DNA from 2 places in the Desulforamulus hydrothermalis Lam5 genome. Region 1 is predicted to be linked to the other one. Evidence: riboswitches for the same ligand, from Rfam matches in the RefSeq annotation. Region 1 holds a riboswitch; the other holds the start of a gene.
What was found. A riboswitch is a leader RNA that binds a small molecule or an ion and turns the genes downstream of it on or off. The one in region 1 is predicted to bind S-adenosylmethionine.
Positions count from the first base shown of each region.

Region 2: it holds a riboswitch for S-adenosylmethionine, as region 1 does, so the genes downstream of both, DESHY_RS08965 (homocysteine biosynthesis protein) here and DESHY_RS05510 (methionine ABC transporter ATP-binding protein) in region 1, are expected to answer to the same signal.

Region 1 is NZ_CAOS01000008.1:57,345-62,431, forward strand. It holds gene DESHY_RS05500 (OPT family oligopeptide transporter) at 1-850, shown strand, start outside; gene DESHY_RS05505 (iron-containing alcohol dehydrogenase family protein) at 877-1,983, opposite strand; SAM riboswitch class I at 2,143-2,255, shown strand; gene DESHY_RS05510 (methionine ABC transporter ATP-binding protein) at 2,328-3,353, shown strand; gene DESHY_RS05515 (methionine ABC transporter permease) at 3,343-4,017, shown strand; gene DESHY_RS05520 (MetQ/NlpA family ABC transporter substrate-binding protein) at 4,032-4,862, shown strand; gene sigK (RNA polymerase sporulation sigma factor SigK) at 5,023-5,087, opposite strand, start outside.
Region 2 is NZ_CAOS01000011.1:154,310-159,396, forward strand. It holds gene glmU (bifunctional UDP-N-acetylglucosamine diphosphorylase/glucosamine-1-phosphate N-acetyltransferase GlmU) at 1-226, shown strand, start outside; gene DESHY_RS08955 (ribose-phosphate diphosphokinase) at 291-1,238, shown strand; gene DESHY_RS14740 (hypothetical protein) at 1,432-1,560, opposite strand; gene DESHY_RS08960 (hypothetical protein) at 1,696-1,902, shown strand; SAM riboswitch class I at 1,964-2,070, shown strand; gene DESHY_RS08965 (homocysteine biosynthesis protein) at 2,161-3,360, shown strand; gene DESHY_RS08970 (NIL domain-containing protein) at 3,385-3,786, shown strand; gene DESHY_RS08975 (UPF0280 family protein) at 3,788-4,528, shown strand; gene DESHY_RS08980 (hypothetical protein) at 4,616-4,840, shown strand; gene DESHY_RS08985 (ferritin-like domain-containing protein) at 4,936-5,087, shown strand, end outside.

The DNA of each region.
Region 1 (5,087 bases):
TATTATAGGTGCCCTGCTGGTTCTTTTCTTCGGCTTTTTCTTTGCCGCTGTGTCCAGCCGCATCACCGGTATTGTGGGGGTTTCTAACAACCCGGTGTCCGGCATGACCATTGCCACACTGCTGGTGGTGAGCGCCATTGTTAAAGGTCTGGGCTGGTCACCGGAAACCGGTATGGTGGTGGCCATTACCCTGGGTTCTATTGTATGTGTAGCCATTGCAGTGGCCGGTGCCACCGCCCAGAACGGTAAAACCACCTTTATTTTAGGCGGTACCCCCAAGTTTGTACAGATTGGCCAGTACGTGGGAGTGCTTGCCTGTGCCTATTTTATCGGCGCCATTATTGTAATGTTGCACGGCGCTTATACCATGGGTTCCGCCGACCTGCCGGCCCCCCAGGCAACCCTGATGTCAATGGTAACAAAGGGTGTAATTACAGGTACCCTACCCTGGGAGTTTGTTATTATGGGGTTGATTGTGGGAATTGCCATTTATGCCATGGGCCTGCCGGTACTTCCCTTTGCCCTGGGATTTTACCTGCCTCTCCATTTAAGTATGGGCATTCTGGTGGGTGGCGTAGTGCGCATCCTAATTGAAAAAGGCCTGGGCGCCAATGAACTGAAGGACAAGGTGGAGCGTGGCGTTCTTATTTCTTCCGGGCTGATTGCCGGGGACGCCCTGGTTGGCATTGTCATCGCCTTTTTCGCCTACATTGAATACAACATTGCTTTCTTAAAAGGAACCGCTCTGGCTGCCAATAACTGGTTTGCTTTAATCATGTTCCTGCTGGTGGCCTGGTTTACTTACTGGTATACCAACCGGCAAGACGTAAGAAAGGATATTAAAGTTTAAGCGGCCCGCAGCGGGCCGCTTATATATTACAGCAAACGGCTGTCCTTCAAGATTTGATAAATATCCTGTTCCGCCGGCGCCGCCGGGCAGTTGGCCAGGTTTTTGGCTGACAAAGTTTTGGTGGCAAATTTAGCCGCCTCTTCTGCCGTTAATCTGAAATCAACCGGCGCCAACATCTTATTTAAAAACTCTCCCACCTGCGATAAATTGCTGCATCCCAAGGCTTTAACCACCTGCTGCACACGTTCCGGGGCTGCCTGGGCCATAAACTCCAAAGAGGCTTTCATAATGACACCGTTGGCTAAGCCGTGGGGCAAACCTTTAAAATAAGTTAACGGATAGCCCAGGGCATGGATCACCCCGGTAGCAGTTTGGGCAATAACCAAACCGGCCAGCAGGGAAGCATACAACAGTTCTTCCCGCTCTGCCAGCGAAAGATCAGCCGGTTTGCAGCGGGTTAACACCCTGCCCAGGATGGCAATACTCTCCAACGCCAGCAGGTCGGTAAGGGGCGTGGCACGCCGGTTAATAAAACCTTCCACGCTGTGAGACAAAGCATCCACCGCTGTGTTAACCGTAATCTCCCAAGGTAAATTCAACATATAGCGGGCATCCAAAAAAGCCAGCACCGGAAATAATTTTTCACCGGCAATGGACATTTTGGTTTCTGCCCATTCCACCGTAAGAATTGCATAAGGGGTTACTTCACTGCCGGTACCGGCAGTGGTAGGTACCGCCACCACCGGGAGCGGCTCATTGGTCCACTGCCTGGCCATTAATTCCTGCCGGCTAACCTGATTGACCGCCAACACCGCCACAGCCTTGGCGGCATCCAGGGGGCTGCCGCCACCGATCCCGATAATAAAATCTGCCCCCATCTCCCGGGCCCTTTGCCCGCCCCGGTACACCGTAGCTAAACCGGGGTTTTGCTCAACTTCTTGAAAAACTTCCGCCTGGATGCCTTGCCGGTTGAGAGCAGCCAGCATATCAGCCAGGGAACCGTTTCTTTGTGACGAGCTGCCGCCTGTTACAATTAAGGCTTTTTTCCCCAGGGGTGCCAGCTCACCGCTGTATTTGTCAATGCACTGCTGCCCGAAAAAAATCCTGGTGGGGCAACGGAAATTAAACTGCATCATAAACCCTCCCCGTATTTGGTTGCTGTTCTTACCATATTTTATCTCTGATGGTGGTAAATATTAAGAGCTTATGATAAAAATGTCTAAAATTTTGATTGACAAACTGACACTTCTGCCTTAGAATTTACATTGTTTAATTAAACAATAAATATATCCTTCTTATCCAGAGCGGCTGAGGGACTGGCCCTATGAAGCCCGGCAACCTTCTTGGTTATCCGAGAAAGGTGCTAATTCCTGCAGAAGATTTTCTTTCTTCTGAAAGATAAGAAGAGGGCGTAGATGTTATGGCCTCTTCTGGTCTGTCAGAAGAGGCCTTAATTTTTCAAGGAAGGTTGATGCCGGTGATTCAAATTCAAGATTTGACAAAAATTTATCGGTCTGCTGCCGGTGCGGTTACTGCCCTGGATCACGTTAACCTGCGGGTGCGCAAAGGGGAAATTTACGGCATTATTGGCTACAGCGGCGCGGGTAAAAGTACCCTCATCCGTTGTGTAAATATGCTGGAACAACCTACCTCCGGCAGTATCAAGGTAAACGGTCAGGAAATAACTTCTCTTAACGAAACTCAATTAAGGGTAGCCCGCCGCAAAATCGGTATGATATTTCAGCATTTTAATTTGTTATCATCCCGGACAGTATTTGAGAATGTGGCCTTTCCCTTGGAGATCAGCGGTGTGCCGAAAGCCCAGATCAAAGAAAAGGTAACCAAACTGTTGGGTCTGGTGGGCCTGTCGGATAAGGCCGGCGCATACCCCTCGCAGCTTTCCGGGGGGCAGAAACAAAGGGTGGGCATTGCCCGGGCACTGGCCAACGATCCCATCGTTTTATTATGTGACGAAGCCACTTCGGCCCTGGACCCTGCCACCACAGATTCAATTCTGGCCCTGTTAAAAGACATTAACCGCCGGCTGGACCTCACCATTTTAATGATTACTCACGAAATGAAAGTGATCTCGGAAATTTGTGACTCGGTGGCAGTGCTGGAACAGGGAAAAGTTATTGAGGAAGGGCTGGTTATTGACGTCTTTACGCAGCCTCAACACCCGACCACCCGCCGTTTTGTGCAAACCATTATTCAAACCGATATTCCCGAACATATTAAGAAACCGCTGCTGCAAAGGGGGCGGGGACAAATCATCCGGGTATCTTTTATCGGGGATGCCGCTGCCGAACCGGTGATATCCACACTGGTGAAAAAATTTGCTGTAGACATTAATATTCTCTACGGCAACATAAATCAAATCCAGGATACCCCCTTTGGCATGTTAATAATAGAATGTCTGGGGTCCCAGGATAACTGTCGCTTAGCTTTGCAACACTTGCGCCGGCAGGGTTTAAGAATCGAGGTGTTAAAAAATGTTGAATGATTTGTTTGTCCACTTATCCGGTATTTCGCCTGAGCTAATTAAGGCCACCTGGGAAACCCTGTATATGACGGTGGTGGCGGTTATTTTTGCGTCGCTGCTGGGTATTCCCATGGGCATTATTCTGGTAATCACCGACCAGGGCCACATTAAAGAAAACCTGGTGGTCAACCGGATACTGGGAACGGTTATCAATATTTTTCGTTCATATCCCTTTATTATCCTGCTGCTGGCCCTGGTTCCCTTTACCAGGCTGCTGGTGGGTACCACCATCGGTACAACGGCAGCCATTGTCCCCTTAACGGTGGCAGCCGCCCCCTTTGTGGCCAGAATGGTGGAAAGTTCCTTGAAAGAAATAAACAAAGGGGTTATTGAGGCTGCTCTGGCTATGGGTGCCACCACCTGGCAAATTATATGGAAAGTATTGCTGCCTGAGGCTTTGCCCGGCATTATCCTGGGCACTACCATCACCACTATTGCGGTAATAGGCTACTCAGCCATGGCCGGCGTGGTGGGCGGCGGCGGATTGGGTGATCTGGCGGTAAGGTACGGTTACATGCGATTTGATTCGGTAGTAATGGTAACCACAGTCATCGTTTTAGTAATTCTTGTACAGGTTATTCAATCTTTGGGCAATTTACTTGCCAATAAATTCAATAAAAATTAAAGGAGGAAAAGAACATGAAGAAAAAACTGGTATTTATTGTGGCCTGTCTGAGCAGCCTGGTACTGCTGCTAACCGGCTGCGGCGGATCAAAGGAACCTGCCCAACAGCAAGCAAACCAAACCGGCAAAGTAATAAAAGTTGGCGCCACACCGGTACCCCATGCGGAAATACTAAAAGTCGTGCAACCCCTGTTGGAGAAAGACGGCATTAAATTAGAGATTGTGGAATTTAATGATTATGTGCAACCCAACCTGGCCCTGCATGATAAACAATTGGACGCCAATTACTTTCAACACCTGCCCTACCTGGAAGATTTCAATAAGCAAAAGGGTTTAAACCTTACCTACACCGCCAAAATTCACTTTGAGCCCATGGGCTTATACTCTAAAAAAGTGAAAACCGTCAGTGAGTTTAAAACCGGTGATAAAATCGGTATTCCCAATGACCCCACCAACGGCGGCCGTGCCCTGGTAGTGCTGGAAAAAGCCGGCCTGCTTAAGTTAAAAGAAGGGGTAGGTATTAGCGCCACTGTCCGGGACATTGTGGAAAAGAAAGTAGAAGTGGTTGAGCTGGAAGCCGCTCAGCTGCCCCGTTCCATTGAAGACCTGGCCGGTGCTGTTATTAACGGTAATTTTGCCACCCAGGCTAAATTCAGCCCTGCCGATGCCCTGGTAGCAGAAGATGCCAAGTCCCAGGCTGCCGATACTTACGGCAACATTCTGGCTGTCCGCAGCGGTGATGAAAACCGCGAAGAAATTAAAAAGTTGACAGCGGCTTTACAATCGCCCGAAGTGAAGAAATTTATTGAGGAAACTTATCAAGGTGCTGTCGTGCCTGTATTCTAAGATAAAGGCCCCATGCGGGCCTTTCAAACTGTAGACAAAGGTTGTAAAACAAAGTGAGGTGGTTTTATGATCCCCTGTCGGTGCGCAGACCGGCGCCAAAGGGGTTCATAAACCACCGATAATGTTCGTCGACACTCTGAAAGGCCCTTGCGGGCCTTATTTAATGGTTGGATAGCTCTTTATGCAACTTGTTGATGGAGCTGCTTTCTATGCGAGAAATAAAAG
Region 2 (5,087 bases), on a different contig from region 1:
TACCATTACCTGTAATTATGACGGCAAAAACAAATACCAAACCGTCCTGGAGGACGGTGCTTTTATCGGCAGCAACACCAATTTGGTGGCACCGGTAAAGGTGGGCCGGGATGCCGTTGTGGCTGCCGGCTCCACCATTACCAAAGATGTACCCGCCGAAGCCCTGGCGGTGGCCAGAGAGCGGCAAACCAATCTGGCGGATTGGGTTAAGAAAAAAAGAAAGTAAGTATGCAGGCACCCGCTTACAGGCATGCTTAACGCACAATTATTTATATGTTGGGGGTAAATAAATGACTTCCGGAAGTAAACGCTTAAAGATATTCGCCGGTAACGCTAATCCGGAATTGGCCAAGGAAATTTGTCAGTATCTAGGGGTGGCCATGGGGAAATCCCAGGTAACCCGTTTTAGCGACGGGGAAATACGGGTCAAGGTGGAGGAAAGCGTCAGAGGTTCGGATGCCTTTATTATTCAGCCAACCTCCACACCGGTCAATGAACACCTGATGGAGCTGTTGATTATGGCAGATGCCTTGCGCCGGGCTTCTGCCCGCCGCATCACAGCAGTAATACCCTATTACGGGTATGCCAGGCAGGACCGGAAAACCCGGGCCAGGGATCCCATTACCGCCAAGCTGGTGGCCAATATCCTGACGGCCAGCGGTTGCCGCCGGATTATTACTATGGATTTACATGCCGGACAGATCCAGGGTTTTTTTGACATTCCGGTGGATCACCTGCCGGCGGTGCCTATCTTGGCTGAATATTTCCAGCAAAACTTGCAGGAAGATGTGGTGGTGGTGTCGCCGGACATCGGTGGGGTTACCCGGGCCAGGGATCTGGCCGAACGCATCGGCTCGCCGTTAGCCATTATTGATAAACGGCGTCCGGAGCCCAACGTCGCTGAGGTTACTAATATTATCGGCAATATTAAAGGTAAAACGGTAATCATGATTGACGATATTATTGATACTGCCGGCACCATTACGAAAGGTGCCGCCGCCCTGATGGAGCGGGGAGCCAAAGAGATATATGTTTGCTGCACTCACGCCGTATTGTCCGGTCCGGCCATACAACGGTTGGAAGAATCGGTGATTAAAGAAGTGGTAATTACCAACACCATACCGCTGCCGCCGGAAAAAATGATTGATAAAATCAAGGTCTTATCTGTAGCGCCCTTGCTGGGCGAAGCTATTATTCGTATTCATGAGGATCTTTCGGTCAGTAAATTGTTTTCATAACCTTTCGCTGCCGTATAAAATACCCGGCGGCCAACAGTAGTATTGGCTGTTGGCCGCCGGGTTTGTGATTTGGGCAAATGCGGCAGCGGACAAACGGGACTTTAGTCCTAACGACATGCGACTAAAATACTAAAACCTTTTTCCTGCCTTGCCATGGGGCGCTAATTCGAGTATAAACATTTTAGGGTCGGTGCTAACTGTGAGTGTACCGGTCGTACATATAATCGGCATTTATATCCTCGGCAGGTTCCTCCGGCCGGTACGGCCAACTGCTGACTCCGGTTGCCAGCAGGTCCGGTCTGGTTTCGTTTTGCAAGGTCATAATATCACCTCCTTGTCATGATTAGATTTTGAGAAAAAGTTTCCGGTTATACAGTAAGGTGGTGCAAAACACCGCCTTAATTATAGACAAAGGCCTTATTTAAGATTATATTTTCGGAGGTGCAGCAGCTTGTTAGTGCAGCAGCATGTGCAGTATTTGCAAAGCAACGGCCTGGAAGTAACCGATATGAAAAATCAAGAGGTTTTCTGGGTCAAATTTCCTACCGGCTACCGCATTATTATGGATCAGCAGGAGCTGGCAAAGCTGGCACAGTTTTTTAAACTTCACGAAGATAAAGGCCCCGGTGTTATTGAAATGTTATACCGGGTAGAAAAAAATTAGGTTGACAAATTTAAGGGTGGGTTGTTAAACTTAATAATCAAAAAATAAAATAATTTTTGTGCTCTTATCCCGAGAGGTGGAGGGACTGGCCCAATGAAACCCGGCAACCATCCGGCATTCCGGACAGGTGCTAATTCCTGCAGAAGATTTTCTTCTGGCAGATAAGAGGTGTGCTGCGATTAAGCAAGTATCAAAACCTCTTCTGTTAAGAAGGGGTTTTGTTTATGTCGGGGCAAAAGAGCACGGAAGGAGGACCTCATGGGCGTTGAACGCACCTACAAAGAAATTAACGAACGCATCAAAGCCGGTAAAGCAGTGGTACTGACGGCGGAAGAAGTTATTGGCCGCGTGCGGGAACAGGGTTTGGCCAAAACAGCCGCTCAAGTTGACGTGGTGACTACGGGAACCTTTGGTCCCATGTGTTCCTCGGGGGCTTTTTTAAACTTCGGGCATTCGTCGCCCCGTATTCGCATGAGCAAAGTTTGGCTGAACGGTGTGCCTGCCTATACCGGTATTGCGGCGGTGGATGCTTACATTGGGGCCACCGAGCTGCCTGAAGATGATCCGGCCAACAACAACTATCCCGGTACATTCCGTTATGGCGGGGGGCATGTGATTGAAGATCTGGTGGCCGGCAAGCCGATTAAACTGGAGGCTTTATCTTACGGCACAGATTGTTATCCCCGCCGGGAGATAGAAACCAGCATCACCATTAACGACATCAATGAAGCTATTTTATTTAATCCCCGTAATGCCTATCAAAATTACAACTGTGCCGTCAATTTAAGCGATAAGACCATTTATACCTACATGGGGACCTTGAAGCCCCGGCTGGGCAATGCCAACTACTCTACCTCGGGGCAGTTGAGTCCGTTGATGAAGGATCCCAACTTTGCCACCATTGGTATCGGCACTCGGATTTTCCTGGGCGGCGGCATTGGTTATGTGGTTTGGAACGGAACCCAGCACTTCCCCGGCTGGCTTAAAGACGACAGCGGCAACATTGTCGGTTCTGCCGGCGGCACCCTGGCAGTGCTGGGAGATCTTAAGCAAATGAAACCCCAGTGGCTCAGGGGTACCAGCTTCCAGGGTTATGGTGCCACTCTGACGGTGGGATTGGGTGTGCCGATTCCTATTCTCAATGAAGAAATTTTACGGTTTGCAGCCCTGTCGGACGAAGAACTGCATGCTCCGGTGGTGGATTACAGCGAGGGTTATCCTAACCGGTTGGCGGGCAACCTGGGTCTGGTCAGCTATGCCCGGTTAAAATCGGGCAAAATTACCGTGCAGGGCAAAGAAGTGCCTACGGCGCCCCTTTCCAGTTATGCTAAAGCCCGGGAAATTGCCCATATTTTAAAACAGTGGATAGAAAAGGGTGACTTCTTGTTGGGTGAACCGGTGCAGTTGCTGCCCGGACCGGCTGCCGGATTAACGGGCAAAGTTTTGGCAAGTAAGTAAGTAATCAGGAAAGGAGCGGCTTGTATGGCACCGCATAAAATTGTTTTAAGGTTTACTTCCACCACCTCTGACCAGCCGATAATTTATCATTTGGTTAAGGATTACGATTTGGTGGTTAATATTGTCAAGGCCCAGATTAACCCTCACCTGGAGGGAACCATGGTGTTAGATTTGGATGGGCCGAGGTACGAAGAAGGCATCCGGTATTTAAGGGATCAGGGCATCACGGTGCATCCTTTAACCCAGGAAGTGGTGCGTATCCATGACCGCTGTACCGCTTGCGGCGCCTGCACGGTACACTGCCCGGCGGGTGCCCTGTATCTGGAGCGCCCGGCCATGGAGGTTCATTTTAACGGTGACAAATGTGTGGTTTGTCTGCAGTGTTTAAAGGTTTGCCCGGTACGGGCCATGGAGGTAAGGATTTAACTTGACCTACACCGAACGTACTTACCGTTCCCTGCACCGCCAGCATGACCTGGTGCATTTTCAAGTGATGGTGCGAGAAACCGATTTGGATATCGGCGTACGGCGGGAACGCTTTTCACCTGAGCTGGTGCGCCGGACGGAGGAATTAATTTATCAAGAGCGCCGGCTGCTGGAGTTGTATATCCGCCAGGACCCGGTTTTTCAAACCAGCTTGCAGCCTCACCCAACCGTCGCCGGGGCACCGTCCCTGGCGGTGGAGATGGCTGAGGCGGCCCGCCTGGCCGGGGTTGGACCAATGGCGGCGGTGGCCGGCGCCTTTGCCCAACTGGCAGGGAAAGCTTTGACCCGGTATTCCCGGGATGTTATTGTGGAAAACGGCGGCGATATTTTTATAAAGACGACCCGGCCCAGAAAAGTAGGTATTTTTGCCGGGCAGTCACCGTTCAGTCACCGCATTGCTCTGGCTATCCAGCCGGGGCAAACCCCGCTTGGCATTTGCACCTCCTCCGGCACCGTAGGTCATTCATTAAGTTTCGGCAGGTCGGACGCCGTGGTTATTCTGGCACCCTCCGCCCCGCTGGCGGATGCTGTGGCCACGGCAGCCGGCAATCTGGTGCAAGAAGAGGCAGATGTACAAAAGGCGGTGGACTTTGCGGCGTCAGTGCCAGGGGTGACCGGGGCGGTGGCGATCAAAGGGGAAAAACTGGCAGCTTGGGGACAGGTAAAACTAGTACCCATGTAGTGGCATGATCTGTTTTAAAATAACAGGCAATATTCTGACATGGCGAATTTTTCGTAGTATAATGAATAAAAAACAGGTGGTGTAGTTATGAAAAAACCAATCTGTCCCCTCTGCAATACAGAGATGGTAATGATTATGTCGGACGACAGCCAAAACAAAGAGCCGCAAATCTTTGCCCTTAATGAACTGGTGCGCCAGGCCGACGGCACTTACGGCATCAACCGGGAACGAGGTTTGCCGGTGGTCATGGCATTGTGTGAAACCTGTGGTTATCTGATGCCTTTTTCTGCACACAAATTAAATCTGGAATAGAATAGCAAAGCAAGGCATTAGTAAGACTTTTGTCATGGTCAACCCGGCGCCCGGCATCTTATAATAACCTTAAACATTCAGCAGGGGGGAAAAAGATGCGCTTAACCATCAATGATATTTTAGACGTAGCCATAAAATCAGAAGAAAGCAGCTGCCAATTTTATAAAGAAATGGCAGGTCGGGCTAAAAACCCGGCTTCAGCCAACATCCTGGCGAAACTGGCCCAGGATGAGCAGGAACACCTGGA